4 regions of the Rossellomorea sp. DUT-2 genome follow, and region 2 is predicted to be linked to each of the others. Evidence: predicted binding sites of a transcription regulator. Region 2 holds the regulator's gene; each other region holds the start of a gene.

Region 1 (4,364 bases), on a different contig from region 2:
ACGATCGCCAACCTGATCAGCCGCTTTTACGATCCAACGAAGGGTGAAGTGAAAATTGATGGGGTGAACCTGAGGGATGCATCGGTTTCAAGCTTACGGAGCCAAATCAGCATCGTCCTGCAGGATACCTTCATCTTCTCGGGAACGATCATGGATAACATCCGGTTCGGACGCCCTGATGCTACGGACGAAGAAGTAAAGAAAGCCGCCGAAGCGATCGGAGCTAATGAATTTATCGAAAAACTCTCAAATGGTTACGAAACCGAAGTGGAAGAACGAGGCAACGTATTATCCGTCGGTGAAAGACAATTATTGTCATTCGCTCGAGCACTCTTGGCGAACCCTCGTATCATCATATTGGATGAAGCGACAGCATCCATCGATACAGAAACAGAAGTCAAAATTCAAAACGCATTGAAACAATTGTTGAACGGTCGGACTGCGATCATCATCGCCCACCGCCTATCTACGATCCGTGAATCGGACAATATCTTTGTTCTGGAGAATGGAAGAATCAAAGAATCCGGTAACCACGATGAGCTGATGGAGCAACAGGGTGATTATTATGAGCTCGTTAAATCACAGTTCAGAATGTTGGATGCGATGTGAGTTAGGAGGACCCCTGCACTGGTGTGTGGGGTCTTTTTCGTTGTGGATATGGGAGGTGGTATAGGGGCGGTGGGGTGCTGGGGGATTTGTCGGAATTTGTAGAACGGTCGGTATCGTGAAAATATGGTTGATATCATGAAAAAACGGTTGATAAAATCAATTTTCGGTTGATAAACCAGAATAACCGTTGATAAATCTCTCTAACGGTCGATAAAAAAGCATCACTGAAATTATTCCGAAAAATAAAGGGGATTCTTGTAGGAAAGTAGAATACTATTATTACCAAATTGGAAAGGAATGATAATTTGATCATTAAAGTAAGAGAAATCCCCCTAATTATCCTCTATTTTGAAGCATTGTTAAGGAGACTTCCCCGAGAATCCAGCCTCAGATCTAAGACTAAGATTGAAGAAAACTTGCTCAAGGCTTGGGCAGGTTACCATGGAGAATGTAAAGTAGACCGACAATTGAGTACAATTGATAATCAACATATGCTCGTCCTTAACGATCTCTGTATACCAATGGTGGAGAGTTTCTTTCAAATTGATACTCTAATTCTCACTAGAAATTTTATATTGATTTTAGAAATAAAAAATATAGCGGGATCCATGGAATGCGGAACTCAATTTGAACAATTTTCCCGGACTCTTAATGGAGAAGTAACAGGCTTTCCCAATCCCCTCTCTCAAGCGAATAGATATAAGATACACCTCACACAATGGCTCCAAAAGAAAAACCTCCCTATTATCCCAATTGAATTTTTAGTTGTATTCACAAACTCTTCTTCATTAATATCTACCTCTAGTCAGTGTAAGGATACTTTAGGTAGGGCTATCAGAATAGAGAATCTTGTTGCAAAATTTCTTACCATTCAACATAGCTGCTCAAATCCGAATTCAATTCTTGAAATGAAGGAAATTAAAAAGATTGCCAATTCCCTAATGAAGGAGCATGCTCCATATTCTAAATTTAAACAACAGCATAAAGGAATCATACCCGGTGTAAGGTGTACCCGCTGCGATAGATTCAATATGGTACGTAACATGAGGTCTTGGTACTGTCCTGATTGTGGAGAATTTGACCGGAATGCTCACCAACAGGCCATTTATGATTACTTACTCCTTGTAAGCCCGATTATTACCAACAAACAAGCAAGAGAGTTCTTGGGTGTTGAATCGTCCAGAGTGGCCTATCTTCTACTAAATAACATGAACCTTACTTCACAAGGTAAAGGGAAAGGTCGAATCTACTCTCTCCCCAAAAACTTCACTCATCAATAATCCATAGTCCAAAGTCAAAATTAGTACCAACATCATCTTGAAAAACAAGCCCATCCCCACAAGCAACATCATTGCCAACCACCCCGAAAACCTCTAAAATAAAAGACAAATCGATGTTTGTGAAAAACGTCACAAAATATTCATGTTCAACACATCACAAACTCATTTTCAGGTTTTATAATGAACAATAAGTGATAAACAGTAGAAAAGAGCTGTTTACGATAGAAAGTAGATCAGTAGGGGGAGTATAGAATGGTTTTAGATGGTGTGATTTTGAGCAGGATGCTCACGTCGACAACCCTTGCATTCCATATTATTTTTGCGACGATTGGGGTAGGGGTGCCGATTATGATTTCCATTGCGGAGTTCATGGGAATCAAACGAAATGACCCTCATTACCTTTTGCTTGCCAGAAGATGGGCAAGAGGTTTTACGATTACGGTTGCCGTGGGGGTTGTAACAGGTACAGCCATAGGGTTGCAGCTGTCCTTATTGTGGCCTTCGTTTATGCAGGTGGCCGGACAGGTAATTGCCCTGCCATTATTTATGGAAACTTTTGCGTTTTTCTTTGAGGCTATCTTTTTAGGAATCTATCTTTATACTTGGGACCGCTTTAAGAATAAGTGGATTCACTGGCTGTTGACGATTCCGGTTATGATTGGTTCTTCGGCTTCAGCGCTGTTTATTACAACGGTGAATGCGTTTATGAACACTCCTCAAGGATTTGAATTAGAGGATGGGAAAGCGATTAATATCGACCCGATTGCTGCGATGCTGAATCCTGCGACGCCTACGAAAGTGTTTCACGTGTTGACGACTGCCTATTTGACGTCGGCTTTGTTGTTGGCGGCGATTACGGCATTCGCGATTCTTCGTAAAAAAGGCGGGGAATATCATAAGAAAGCCCTGCGTTTAACGATGGTTTCTGCTTTGATTTTCGCTTTTGCCACTGCTCTGGCAGGGGACTTATCTGCTAAATTTCTTGCCGAGTATCAGCCCGAAAAGCTTGCAGCAGCGGAATGGCATTTTGAAACGGAAGAGAATGCTGACCTGATCGTATTCGGAACGCTGGATGAAAATAATGAGGTCCATAATGAGATCCGCTTACCTGGCTTCTTAAGTTTCCTGGCCGGGAGTTCTTTTGAGACAGAGGTTATAGGTTTGAATGAATTTCCTGAAGATGAGCGGCCGCCTTTATGGGTTCACTATATGTTTGACCTGATGGTATCAATTGGGTTCTACAGTATCTTTATTTCTGCAGCATTTGTTTTATTCTGGAAGTGGAAGAAGCGGAATGAATGGAATAAACCGTTGCTATGGGGGATTGTAGCGAGTGGACCACTGGCGATGCTGGCGATTGAATTCGGATGGATTTATGCCGAGGTGGGTCGACAGCCATGGATTATGAGAGGGTATATGAAAGTGGCGGATGCGGCAACGAAAGCCGATGGAGTAGGCTTGACGTTTGCATTGTTTGTAGGTCTCTATATCCTTCTGGGTGTGATATGTGTGGTTGTATTGATTAAAATGTTTAAAGACAAGCCTGCAGAGGCGGAATTAGAACAACGTTTTCCTAAGAAAGCGAGTTAAGCAGATATAAAAGTACTCCTTCTTTTCAGGTGGCCTGAGAAGAAGGGGCTTCAAGCTTTAAGGGAGGAATGGGTATGAGTTTGGAAGTTGTGGGGATTACCGTATTGTGGATTTTCCTTTATGGTTACTTGATAGTGGCTTCGATTGATTTTGGAGCCGGCTTCTTCGCCTTTTATGGAAGATTGAAAGGCAAGGAGCATACATTGAACGTGTTGATTAGCAGATACCTTTCTCCGGTATGGGAAGTAACCAACGTCTTTTTTGTCTTCTTCTTTGTGGGTCTTGTCGGATTCTTTCCTGACACAGCCTATTATTATGGAACGGCATTATTACTTCCGGGAAGTATCGCCATCATATTATTAGCCATAAGAGGCAGCTTCTATGCTTTCGGAAATTACGGGTCAAAGGACAATATCGTATATTTGTTTTTATATGGGGCGACCGGGTTATTAATTCCTGCTTCCTTATCAACGGCTTTAACCATTTCAGAAGGTGGATTTCTGGAAGAGCAGGGAGATAAGGTGATCTTCCTCGCAAAGGAACTCTTTACCAGTCCCTATTCATGGAGTGTAGTGGCCCTCTCCATTGTGTCGGTGTTATTTATCAGTTCGACATTTCTAACCTATTATGCAAACCGTGCAGGAGATATGGACTCCAGGGAGGAATTAAGAACGTTTTCCCTGTTTTGGAGTGCACCTACGATTCTTGCAAGTTTATTAGTATTTGTATCGTTGAGAGAGCATAATGCAGAGCATTTTGAGAAGGCGATTGATATTTGGTGGATGTTTGGGTTGTCACTTCTTTGCTTCTTTGGTGCATCGCTAATGATATACATGCGTAAGAATTTTGGAACGGCATTTATATTGGTTATGCTGCAATTCTTCT
Region 2 (4,364 bases):
GTTGAAAAAACATTTCGGATATATCTTAATTACCTATATTGTCATGCAGCTTTCAAGTATTGTAGGCATCCCCTTATTACTTAAGATTGGTGTAGATGTGCTTGGACAACCCGAAGATACAGTTAAAAGTGTTGTTCCGGGATATTGGCTCATCATCAGCTTTACGTTAACGCTGCTCGTTGTGTGGGGCATTCTAAGGAAGAGTGAAACAAGCACCGGACTTGAACGTTCCGCTCCCATGAATGCAGGCAGTTCCATCGTATGGGCCGTGGTCGGAATCTTTATGGCGTTCATTGCTCAATCCGTCGCCATACAAGTCGAGTATGCGCTCGGAATCGAGATGGGGTCTGAAAACACTCAGATGATTATCAGCATTATTGAAAAGGTACCCCTATCCATGATGGTCGCTGCAATCATCGGGCCTATACTGGAAGAGATAGTATTCAGAAAGATTATCTTCGGCGTTCTTTACGAGAAGATGAATTTCTTCTTCGCCGCGTTAATCAGCTCTGTTATCTTTGCCCTTGCTCATTTTGAGCCTGTGCATGTGATCCTGTACTCTGCCATGGGCTTTACCTTTGCGTTTCTTTATGTCAAAACGAAGCGTATCCTGGTTCCAATATTTGCCCATGTTGCCATGAATACAACGGTCGTTCTAATGCAATCTATCTATAAGGATGAAATTGAAAAAATGATCAACGAAGCTGAACAAATACAAGGATTTATTGGAGGATTATTTCTATGAGGAGATCACCATTATTCTCAGGCGTGATCTATCTCCTTCTCGGTGTGCTCTTCACATACTTTGCTGTGCAAAATGTACAGGATGATGGTTGGGGATTTTTCGCTTATATGCTTGTCTTTCTGGCAACCCTTGATTTTGGCTCCGGGTTGCGGATGGTGTTGCTGCATTTCAAAATCAAAAAGAAAATAGAGAATAAAAAATAAGGATTGATCAAATGATCAATCCTTATTTTTATCCTCGAACTGTTCCATTTCAAGCTTTTGTTCTGCTTCTAAAACCTTTTTATACCCGATTTTAGAAATCCAAATACTGATTTCATAAAGAAGAAGCAAAGGAACGGTCACCATTAAATGCGAGACGATGTCCGGTGGTGTAATGAAGGCTGCAATGACCAACAGTATGAAGTACGCCACTTTTCTCATTTGCGCCAGCAGCATCGGGGTAATAATCCCAAGGCGTGTCAGAAACAGCATAATAACCGGCAGTTGAAAGAGAAATCCAAATGGAATGGTTATTTGAAACAGGAAATGAAAGTATTCATTAATTCCAATCACTTGCTGGATATTCAGATTGGTTGATAAACCCATCATGAATTTCACAACATATGGAAACAAAATAAAATATGAAAATGACAATCCACCTAAGAAAAGAATGACAGAAATCGGTATGTAACTAAGCGTTACCTTCCTCTCTCTCTCGTATAAGCCTGGACTTATGAATGACCACACTTGAAATAGGATAAGGGGGGATGTCATGATGATCGCAATAAACATGATCATTTCCATATAGATTTTGAGAGGGTCTGTAATCCGAAAGGCGTTCATCGTCAATTCTTTCGCTTCATCCGCGTGCTGCAAGTATCGAATCAACGGCTCCGCAAGAAAAAAGCTCACGATTACCGCTAACAAGAAGAAAACGACTACAAACATGAGTCGTTTTTGCAATTCTCCTATATGTTCATAGACTGTCATGTCTCTTTGACTTTGACTCATGGCGTTCATCCTACCCTACTTAGCTTTTTTACTATTATCGTCCTCATCATCTGCTAAGCCCTTTGTTGCATTTTTAAATTCGCGTAATGTATTACCGGCTGCTTTCCCTAACTCAGGCAATTTCTTTGGTCCAAAGATCAGTAAAGCAACAACCGTTATAAGTACGATACTACCTGCACCTAACATAATGAGACACCTCCTCTTTTACCATTCTATCATAACGTAAATACGAATCATTTTCTATTCGGATATGATTCCATCTTGTGACATTTCCGTGTCATCCTCTGAATAATGCTTTAAGAAGTATACCAGTGATTGAAGCTCAACTGCCAAATCAATATGATGGACTCGAATATGGTCCGGCACCGTTAATCTCGCAGGAGTGAAATTCAGGATTCCCTTAATATTAGAGGAAACCAATCGGTCTGTGATATTCTGAGCAGAAGATGCCGGAACCGTCAGAATGGCCACTTCAATATCATGCCCCTCAAGACCCTCTTCTAAATCATCTAAATGATAAACGGGTACATCGCTAATTTGTGTCCCAACCTTCTTTTCATCCACTTCAAAAGCCATTTCAATCTTAGTATTATTATTTTTTATGAAATTATAATGAAGAAAAGCTGTACCGAGATTCCCTACTCCTATCAGCACAACCTTCGTAATAGCATCTTGATCCAATGTCTTACGAAAAAAGGATAGAAGATAATTGACATTATATCCATAACCCTTTTTACCCAACGCGCCAAAATAAGAAAAATCCCTGCGTATCGTGGCAGAATCGACCTTCACCGCTTCACTCAATTCTTTCGATGAAACCCTCTGCTTTCCCGACGAGTACAGATTCTTGATAAAGCGATAATATAGCGGAAGGCGCTTAGCCGTTGCCTGTGGAATTTTCGTTGTATCCTGGTTCATATTGTATTCCCCCACATCTATTCAAAACCTCTGATACCGCTTCCAAAATAGAAAGCATACAGAATTTAAAACTCTACTACCCATCATACACTATATTTTATCCTAAGTGTACGAAGATTAATAGTCGATTTATTGCCGTTCACCTCCCAAATACGGTACACTAGCACTATGAAATAGAGGTGAAACGTCATGATTCTACTACAAGTGAATCAACTAACGAAAAACTTTGGTGCCGATAATATCCTATCAAATATTAAGCTTGAAATACAGACAAGAGATCGGGTTGCTCTCGTCGGACGCAACGGAGCAGGAAAGTCGACTCTTTTAAGAATAATTGCAGGACATCTCTCCTATGATTCCGGAGACATCACGAAACCAAAAGGGGTTACCATTGGATACCTGGCTCAGAATACCGGCTTGGAGTCTGATCTTTCCATTTGGTCGGAAATGCTGACCGTCTTCGAGGAATTGCAGAGGCAGGAAAAGCAATTAAGAATATTGGAGCAACAGATGGCCGATCCTTCGGTGTATGATCAAGAAGAGCTTTATCAACGCGTATTAAAAGAATACGATGGGCTTCAGGTCAGGTTCAAGGATTCTGGAGGTTACCAATATGAAGCCGATATCCGCTCTGTCCTTCACGGCTTGAATTTCGCAGATTTCGATTACGATACAAAGATATCCACTTTGAGCGGTGGCCAGAAAACCCGTCTCGCTCTTGGTAAACTACTCTTAACCAGACCTGACATTCTTATTCTCGATGAGCCGACCAACCATCTTGATATTGAGACTTTATCGTGGCTTGAGACATACCTTCAAAGCTATGAAGGAGCCGTCCTGATTGTTTCCCATGACCGATACTTCCTGGATAGCGTCGTCAATCAAGTGTATGAGATTTCCCGTAATCGAAGCAAAAAATACCTGGGTAACTACAGTAAATACCTTGAACAGAAAGCAGAAGACTACGAAAAGGATCTCAAGATGTTCGAACGCCAGCAACAGGAGGTCGCTAAACTCGAAGACTTCATCCAACGGAATATCGCCCGTGCTTCAACAACTAAGATGGCCCAAAGCCGCCGAAAAAAGCTGGAACGAATGGACAAGATGGATAGACCCCTTGGAGATGAGAAATCTGCCAACTTTGCTTTTCAAATTGATCGTCCAAGTGGAAATGATGTTCTCCACGTCCAAGATCTTACTATCGGATATGGAATAGACGAACAGGTTTCCTCTCATAACGACTTCTCTGTTAAAAAGGGAGACAGTATCGCCCTTGTAGGTCCAAACGGGATCGGGAAATCGACTCTGTTGAAAACATTGGTCAATAAACTGCACCCTCTAGAAGGAGCATTTAAATTCGGATCGAATGTTTCGATTAGTTATTATGATCAAGAACAAGCCGAACTATCTTCTAATAAGACCGTCTTAAATGAACTGTGGGACGAATACCCAATGAAAATGGAAAAAGAAATCCGCACTGTACTCGGGAACTTCTTATTCTCAGGGGAAGATGTCTTAAAGCCTGTTTCCACACTGAGTGGTGGAGAAAAGGCACGTCTGGCACTTTCCAAGCTCATGATGGAAAAAGGGAATGTCTTGATCCTGGATGAGCCGACGAACCATCTGGATTTAGACAGCAAAGAAGTGCTGGAGAATGCCTTGATTGACTACCCTGGGACGATTCTCTTTGTATCACACGACCGTTATTT
Region 3 (4,364 bases), on a different contig from region 2:
AAAAGAAGAAAGTTTCTCTGCCTTATTATCAAAATATTTCATTTTGTATTGGGTTTTTATGGTAATATAAACACAATTCGAGAATTTCAATAAATTAGTGAAAGAATTCTAACAAGACCAAAGGATGTGAAGGACAGAATGAGCGGGATTTAATACAATTCATTGTGAAAGAGATAACCAGTTATTATTGGAACGACAAAAGTTAAGAGATTCTATTAAAAAGGATTTACTAAAAGATGAGAATATCGTCGCTTATTTTTACGGAGGTTCAATGGCAAAGGGGAATCATGATCGTTATTCGGACCTGGATCTGAGAATTGTAGTGAAGGATAGCATGTTTGAAGAATATCGCAAGCGAAAAAAAGAGCGTGCGGGTAATTGGGGAAACGTCCTGTACTATGAAGACTTTCCATGGGCAGTGCATACAGTCGCTCACTATTCTTGCTTCGTCAAGGTGGATGCATTTTATTACAAAAGAAGTGACTTGAAGCCTTCATTGTATATGACGGAAGCAGATATCATTTTCGACCCTCAACGGATCGTACAGGAAACGGTCGATGCTTCTCAATCATTGAATTACCAAGTGACTTTAGAAGAATTTAAGCTCTGGAGAAGTAAATTCTTCGCCCACAGTCATGAAGTGTATCGAAGGATCAACCGGGGAGAACTGTACTATGCCCTCCATTCCCTTGATATGATGAGATGGTCGGTTGCTGCCGGGTGGGACATGGAGAGCGGTAGGGTTCCTAATGCACCCGGTGACTGGTCGAGATATGAGGGGAAGCGCTCACCTTTTACACAGGAGCAAAATGCATTACTGGAGAGTTGGGGATGCAGTCGGAATCCTGATGAAATGTATTTAGTGATGAAGGCGATATTTCCAGAGTTTAAGCTTGTACATCTTTCACTGTGCATGAAGCTTGGAGTGGAAGAGAATGGTGCGTGGGTGGATGAGATTTTGGGAATGGTTCTTTAAAAATATGAAATTGAGGTGGAGTATATGAAGCTGGCTTTTCTATGTCATCCAGTCAAAGATTTAATGCAATCTCTCAATTATTATCGTGATACTTTAGGGTTTGAAGAAGCCTGGCGCGAGGGAAATCACACAATTGCTCTCAAGTTACCAGGAACCGAGGTTCAATTAATGATTGAAAATGATGAGCCTGATTTAGCACCCGGCGGAATTTTCATCGTAGACAGTGTAGACGAATATTATGAGCAACATCAAGAAAAACTTCATTTCATAAAAACCCCATGTGATATTCCTCCAGGCAGGTATGCCATATACCAAGATGATAGTGACAACTTAATCCGGATTATTGATTTGAGTCGAGAGCGTTGACGTAGGATTGGTGGGCGGTGATTGTTCATCTGTTAAAATATCGATGATTGTTGACAAGTAAATTTGGCTTTGAATTTGACAGTTAATCATCGGTGGATATTTAACAGGTGAAATTTCACTGAAAATCAGCAGCTGAAATCTTTCTTAAATTCAGCTGCTGAAAGATACCGAGAATTAATTTTCCACAAAAATATCTCAAGAAATAAACAATGCCCTTACCGGTTATGACACCTTTGTGAACTGCTCAAAACCCTATTGCAATAAGCAGGGAGAAGAGGTATATTATAAGTGTAAAGAACATGTGAAACGTTTCACAAATAGAAACAGCTATCATATCATAACCATCACAAACTTTGATCAACTGTTTTTTTTAATCACTCTTGTGAAACATTTCACAATATACATCCAAAAGGAGATGATCCATCATGAGATGGTGGGAAAATCAAAAGGTGAGCATGGTTTGGACAGTGATTAGAATCTGGTTGGGCGTTCAATGGCTGGAAGCGGGTTGGCATAAGGTGAACGATGGTTTTGATGCAAGCGGATTCTTGCAAGGAGCATTGGCTAAGGCGACGGGAGATCATCCAGCCGTTCAAGGGTGGTACGCAGAATTCCTAAAAACGTTCGCAATACCGAATGTCGATGTATTCAATATTTTGATCCCTTGGGGAGAAGTACTGGTGGGAATTGGGTTGATTGTCGGATTCATGACAATACCTGCATTAGTCGCAGGAGCTTTCATGAACTTAAACTTCTTATTGGCGGGAACGGTGAGCACAAATCCAGTTCTCTACACAGTTGCCATCATCCTTCTTTTTGCCGGCAGAGGGGCATTCTGTTGGGGAGCTGACCGCTGGATGATGCCATACCTGAAACATATGGTCCTTCCTAAAGGCAAACAGCATAAAAAGCCGGTCGTGGTGTGATAGAACGTTTAATGAAACCACCCATGCAGACATTGCATGGGTGGTTTCTTAATGAATTCCTCAGAACCTATCTTTTTTTTACCTACAGGGAGTGCACTATTGGTTTTTCTTCACTCGTGCACGCTGGTTGGCAGCATTGGCGCGAGCTTGTGCTTCCATATCAGCCTGGTCGGCAAGTTCACGTGAGAACTCTTCGTCAACACCGTCAGATTTGAGCTGAGCGGGTGTTTGTGGCAAGCTGTTTTTGTTTCCTCGTTTACTATTTCCGCGTGATCTGCCCAATATGAACATCCCCTTTTCAGTTGGTTAAAAAAATAAAGGTACAGACTAAGAAGTCTGTACCTTTATTCTTCTTCAAAGTAAGGGTTTTTAGTTAGGTAATAATTGTCTATCTATGGGCTTTGGAACTGAAGCCGCCTGCACGATCAGCTGCTTTGAATTCCCGTGAATATGTTACTTCCTGCGCACTGGATAGAACCGATTTGTTTTTGTCTTTCTTCTTCTTATTATCCATTCGTATGTACATCCCTTCTTTTCAAGATTAACACTATTTTTGCCTTGAAAAGAAAGGGGCATACCTGTGAATTAATGATAAATGTCAATCAAGGCACTTTTTAATTCAGGGTATTCAAATTGAAAACCGTTTTCTGAAAGGACACTCGGAAGTACTTTTTGGCCTTCTAGCACTAAGGCGCTCATTTCACCCATTGCTACTTTTAAAGCAAGGGAAGGGACAGGAATCCAGTGTGGCCTGCCAAGCACGGCCCCGAGTGTTTTCCCAAACTCTTTCATGGTAACGGGGGAGGGTGCTGTCACATTCACCGGTCCCGAGATGGATTCTGTTTCAACAATGAAATGCACCGCTCTTGCGATGTCTTGAATATGGACCCACGACATCCATTGATCCCCGGACCCGACCGTTCCTCCCACAAACATTTTATAAGGAAGAGCGATACGAGGGAGGGCGCCTTCCTCCTCCCCCAGTATAATCCCGAAACGAGCATATGCAACCCGGATATCCAGCTGATTTGCCTTGCTCGCTTCTTTTTCCCATATTTGAACGGTTTCTCCTAAAAAGTTCTCTGCCGTTTCCGTTGACGCTTCCGTATACGTATTCGTTTTTGAAGAAGGATAGTAGCCGATTGCACTTGCGTTAATAAGACACGCCGGTTTCTCTTTCAGCGCTTTTATAATGTTCATTACCTCTTGTGTTGAGTTGATCCGGCTATTGATGATTCGTTTCTTACGCTCATCCGTCCAGCGGCCGCTGTTAATGGATTCCCCTGCAAGGTTAATGAAGGCTTGGATTCCTTCGAGCTCTTCTTCGGGTTTCGCCCCGTCGGACAGCCATTTTACGTAGGTAACTCCTGAACGATTGTCGTATTTATCCGGATTTCGAGTAAGTATCATGACTTCGTGATGGTGTTCGAGAAGTTCCTCCGTCAGAGCCTGCCCGACAAAACCCGTCCCACCTGTTATAGCGATCTTCATCATCATCCCTCCAATATACTTATTATTTTACCTATCTACAGAATAAAAAACATATGCTGAATGTGTTAGGATTACAATGAGGTGGAAAAAATGGGTAAGATTACGAAAATAACGAAGCAAGTAAAGAACGATGAGCGTTACAATTTATTTATAAATGGAAAATATGCCTTCAGTGTCGATGAAGCAGTACTGGCAAAATTTCAGCTCCGAAAAGGTATGGAAGTGGATGAGCTTGAGATTTCAGAACTTCAATATGAAGACGATGTAAAAAAAGCATTCAATAAAGCGATTCAATATTTAGCCCATCGAATGCGCACGGAAAAAGAAATTCGGGACCATTTACAAGAAGGAGATCCCGAAGATGGAGTCATACAGGAAGTGGTTCATAAATTAAATGATATTAAATACATCAATGATTTAGAATTCGCTCACGCTTTTGTCGGGACTCACATGAATACCTCTGATAAGGGGCCGACTTGGATCCGGGGGGAATTAAGAAGAAAAGGGGTGGATGATCCTTATATCGAAGAGGCTCTTGCTGTATTTACCGAAGAGAAGCAGGTAGACAAAGCGGTCGGTCTCACCGAAAAACTTCTTCATAAATA
Region 4 (4,364 bases), on a different contig from region 2:
CCGCCAAATGAAGGTCCGTCCCTCTCGATGCTTTCTTCGGGAATAACCGAAGAGAGCCTGGCTGCCGCTCTGCGGGAATCTTCATAGTGTGTAGGGAGGATTGCCATGGGTGTGGCGTTTTCGAATACGGTCAGTGAGATCATGACAAGCATAGCAAGGTATATTCCATCCAGTTGACCTGCTCCCACAGAATATGCCCCTACGGCTAAAACGATCCATGAAATAAGAAGCGAGACCAGGATATTGGTTGAATGACTAAAGAGGGAATGGATATTCTCCCGTTCCTGCTCACTCACATAGCTTGTTGATGCATGAACGAGACTCCTCTCTTTATCCTCCAGTCTTTGATAGATTTTCAGGTCTTTGAATCCATACAGAAATTCCGTTACCTCAGTAGACAAGTCCCCTCGACTTTCTCTTAACGTCATTTCAATCTTTCTCTGTTTAAGAGCGAAATAAGCAGGAACGATGAATCCCGTCAGCAGAAGGCCCAAGAGAAGAATCAATGCAACAGATACCGAATAAAACATCGTAAATAAAATTGTACTTAAGAACACCATCACCAGAATAATCGGTGGATAAAAGACCCTGAGAAAGAAGTTCTGGAGGCTCTCTACGTCTCCGACAATTCTTGAGAGAAGATCTCCACTTCTGTATCGCCCGAAAATCCCCGGAGCTAACGGCTCGATTGCTTCATAAATCGAGACTCGTAAGTTGGCCAGAATCGTGAATGTAGCACGATGGGAAAAATAACGTTCAGCGTAACGGCTTAACGCCTTTGTAAAACCGAACAGCTTCAAGAGCGCAATCATCACCGTCAGAGCGTAAAGAGGTACTTCCAGAGCCGCTTTAGAAATTAAATAGCCACTGGAAGCAAATAATCCGACAGCGGTCATTCCAGCCAAGAAGCCAAAAAGAATAGAATACACAATATCCTTCTTTTCCTTCATCATCAGCTTTACGACAAATCTTAGCTCTTTCATCCTGTATTCACTCCTTGCTGTGCAGTCACCATCTCATGATAGCGTGAAGAGGACTTCATTAACTCCTCATGATTTCCTATGCCCGCTAATTTTCCGTTTTCCAAAAACAGGATTTGATCCGCTTCACGAATTGTATGCAGGCGGTGAGCCACTGTGATCACCGTTGAATTTTTGGATAATTCCTGAATGGAGGCTTGAAGGATTCCCTCAGTTTTAAGATCCAATCCCGTTGTCGGTTCGTCAAAAAGAATGAGAGAAGGGTTTTTGAGAAAAGCCCTGGCTAAGGCAATACGCTGCTTCTCTCCTCCGGACAGTCCTCTCCCCGCTTCACCGATCGGTGTGTCATATCCTTTATCGAGACCGGCAATCATTTGTGAGATTCCTGCTTTTTCAGCAGCGTATTCGATCTCTTCCCGGGTCACGCCCTCTTCTCCTCCAAGCACAATGTTCTCTAAGATTGTCCCTGAAATTAAATACGGATTCTGTGAAATATAACTCAGATGATCAAACCAGTCACTTTCCCTATATTCACTTCTTGAATGTCCATTAATCACGATGTTTCCTTCAGAGGGATCAAGAAGTCCGGCTAAGAGATGAAGGAGCGTTGTTTTTCCTGCTCCACTCTGACCGACGATCGCCACTTGGCTGCAGGGAGGAAAAGCAGCCGTCATGCCTCGAAGATCAAATCCCTTATCTCCGTAGGAAAACCCGACATTACGCAATTCCATTGTGGCAGGAGTGCCGTTTGTTTCGAGCTTCTTCTCTCCCCATTGCACGGGTCGATCTTTTTCTTCAAGCTCTTCCATGACTTTCTTCGCGGCACCCATACTTCCCCGGCCAGTATGAAAGGCTTGCCCGAGCTCTTTCAATGATAGGTAGAATTCCGGGGCAAGCACGAGAACAAAGAAAGCTGTGAAGAATGAAATACTTTGGAAGACGACTAATCGCAGCCCTGCTTCCAGAGCAATCAGTCCAATACTTAACATAGAGATAAACTCAAGCATTAATGAAGATAAGAAGGCGGTCTTTAACACTTCCATCGTGGCTTCACGAAAGTCAAGACTGCTGGCACGGATCCCGTCCTTCTGTTCTTCCCCTCTTCCCAGGAGCTTCAAGGTAGTCAGTCCTTGCAGTGTATCTAAAAATCGTCCGGAAAATGCCGTCAGCTTATCCATTTGCTTCTCTGATTTGTTTTTTGTCATGACTCCGATAATCGCCATAAACAAAGGAATGAATGGGGCCGTTATGACCATGATCAGACCGGTATAAATATGCTCAGTAAAAATAGTGATCAACAGGATCAACGGGACAATGGTCGTTTGAATTCTTTGTGGTACGTACTGACTGTAATACCCGTCCAGCCCATCGACGGCATCCATCATTGTACTGACCTTTTGTCCAGACTGCCCTTGAAGGGAGGCTTGCAGTGGATTCTTTGCCCACTTATTCAAGAGTCGTTTTCTCAAGTCGCTCTTTACCTTCGTAGCCATTCTGATTCCTGTTCGTCCATTCACATAGGATAGTACCGCTCTCCCCACTAAAAGAATCAGTAAAGCACCAAGCATTGGGAGAACGTCTTGAAATTCTGCCCCTTTTATAAACATTTTATCTACAATGCTAACCAGCAAGTAAGCTTGTCCAATCACGACTCCCCCCATTAATAGGGATGTTCCGTAAAGTGTCATCATGGATGATTTTTGCTGCTTAGCCAATCGATTAAGCTCTATCATAACTTCTCTCAACTCCAAAAGTTAAAAGTTAGTGAAACATTTCACAAATCCGATGACTCTATTATAGTAAACTTGTTCCCTTTATGCATCTTTTAGGATTGACCTTTTTGTGACAATTCCAGAACAAAGGTAGTTTTGAATGGGGGTGAGTGTCCTACAATTAAAAATCTGCTCGATTCATAGGAAATATGGATACTTCATTTTAAAATCTACTTTTTCAAGGGATTCTTGGCGTTCTTGGTCTGGTATTTCATTGATTTCCTTACTTATACAGCCGAAATCACAGATAATCCGGCCGCTTTTCTGAATAATTCGGCGGAAATCATCAATAATCCAGCCGATTCTGGTGATAATCCAGCCGTTTTCTTAATTAATCCAGCCATTTTACAATAATTGAAAAAAACGAAATAAATTCACATCAATAAAAAGAGAGAGGCACATCCCTAAGCGAATGACCTCTCTCTTTGTTCAGTTATACTCGGAACATCATATCTTCAATAAATCCTTCGTCACACGCTGGATAATCTCCGGCAGTACTGAGAAGGTGTAAGGTTTATACACTCTCTCCGTCCACTGATGTCCATCCTTTCCATAAACTCCGATATTAATAGAAGGGATGTTCAGCTTTCTGATCATATCGATGGGAACAGGATACAGCTGATCGATCAGCGGCAGGTTCTTTTTGAATACGTCAATATCCTCGTCTTCTTCATGAAGAGAGAGAAAACTGCCATCTGCGAGATAAGGGAAAAACCGTTTAATGACAAATTCTTCGCCGGTTTCTTTGGCTATATCGTTTAAGCATGAGCCCAACGCTTCTCTTACCCTCTTTCCATACTCATTTTCTTCATTCACAAAGTTATGAGGTAAAAACGGCGGTGCGAAGAAAATGATCACTCTTGGCGTTCGATCGGGATCCAGATGCTGCAGTGCTTCCACCATGGCATATGCAATCGTCCTTCTGTCTTCTCCCTCCAGATCATAAAAGACCTTTTTCATAACAGGATCCGGATCGATGCCTCTTTCCTTCAGCCAGAAGATATACTCCCGTAACGTCAGAACTTCTACTTCCCAAGAAAACTCCCTTTCCGGGAAACCATGATAGCTCCGATATTGCTCAAATTGTTTTTTACTCCGTTCTTCCAGCTCACTTACTGCCTTTAATGCTGCCTTTTTCATATCGTAGAGCACTTCTCTGGCGGTTCTCTCGTATACAAAGTAATTGAAGTAAAGAGAAGCGCTAAGAGGGGTTTGAACATTATACGTATGCTTATCATCTTTGAAATACAAGCACGATGGAGGCAGGGTGAATTCTCCTGGTATATCCTCCAGATAATCAAAGTTCTGATTGATTTCGAGATTGATTTTGGAAGCAATCACAGTAGGATCGATGGATGTCAGCACATCCCCTACATGCGCTTCTCTTCCATATATATAAAAGCTTGGCAGGAGCTTTCCTGCAGCACCCGTGTAAATATATCGTTTACAGTCCCCATCATAGATCGGAGAAATGAAATCGGTATTGATCGCGGCCAAATAATCAAAGCCCTCTTTTTTCAAACGATAGAGATCACTTAAAGCTGCAATCATTCCGGCATGTTCACTTTCTTCATCACCATTAAATAGGAAGAGTAAATGTCCGTCGGGCGTT

What was found. The regulator Rex, encoded in region 2, represses fermentation and respiration genes when NADH is low (regulators of the CRP and FNR family bind a similar motif). The targets are predictions, from matches to a motif close to TTGTGAAATATTTCACAA.
Region 1: ACOSV2_RS02215 (cytochrome ubiquinol oxidase subunit I) is a predicted target of Rex. The motif match lies at 2,007-2,024, and genes of this name have one in related genera.
Region 3: ACOSV2_RS15230 (DoxX family membrane protein) is a predicted target of Rex. The motif match lies at 1,723-1,740, and genes of this name have one in related genera.
Region 4: cydD (thiol reductant ABC exporter subunit CydD) is a predicted target of Rex. The motif match lies at 2,743-2,760, and genes of this name have one in related genera.

What each region holds. Positions count from the first base shown of each region.
Region 1 is NZ_JBQPEO010000001.1:425,923-430,286, forward strand. It holds gene ACOSV2_RS02205 (ABC transporter ATP-binding protein) at 1-609, shown strand, start outside; gene ACOSV2_RS02210 (nuclease-related domain-containing protein) at 915-1,889, shown strand; gene ACOSV2_RS02215 (cytochrome ubiquinol oxidase subunit I) at 2,142-3,479, shown strand; gene ACOSV2_RS02220 (cytochrome d ubiquinol oxidase subunit II) at 3,554-4,364, shown strand, end outside.
Region 2 is NZ_JBQPEO010000008.1:4,219-8,582, reverse strand. It holds gene ACOSV2_RS21085 (CPBP family intramembrane glutamic endopeptidase) at 2-745, shown strand; gene ACOSV2_RS21080 (YdiK family protein) at 742-948, shown strand; gene tatC (twin-arginine translocase subunit TatC) at 964-1,737, opposite strand; gene ACOSV2_RS21070 (twin-arginine translocase TatA/TatE family subunit) at 1,753-1,923, opposite strand; gene ACOSV2_RS21065 (redox-sensing transcriptional repressor Rex) at 1,978-2,655, opposite strand; gene ACOSV2_RS21060 (ABC-F family ATP-binding cassette domain-containing protein) at 2,845-4,364, shown strand, end outside.
Region 3 is NZ_JBQPEO010000003.1:859,377-863,740, forward strand. It holds gene ACOSV2_RS15220 (nucleotidyltransferase domain-containing protein) at 188-976, shown strand; gene ACOSV2_RS15225 (VOC family protein) at 1,001-1,342, shown strand; gene ACOSV2_RS15230 (DoxX family membrane protein) at 1,768-2,268, shown strand; gene ACOSV2_RS15235 (YfhD family protein) at 2,365-2,550, opposite strand; gene ACOSV2_RS15240 (YfhE family protein) at 2,657-2,782, opposite strand; gene ACOSV2_RS15245 (TIGR01777 family oxidoreductase) at 2,854-3,759, opposite strand; gene recX (recombination regulator RecX) at 3,850-4,364, shown strand, end outside.
Region 4 is NZ_JBQPEO010000001.1:32,374-36,737, reverse strand. It holds gene cydC (thiol reductant ABC exporter subunit CydC) at 1-983, opposite strand, end outside; gene cydD (thiol reductant ABC exporter subunit CydD) at 980-2,713, opposite strand; gene ACOSV2_RS00250 (hypothetical protein) at 2,951-3,106, shown strand; gene ACOSV2_RS00245 (M20/M25/M40 family metallo-hydrolase) at 3,200-4,364, opposite strand, start outside.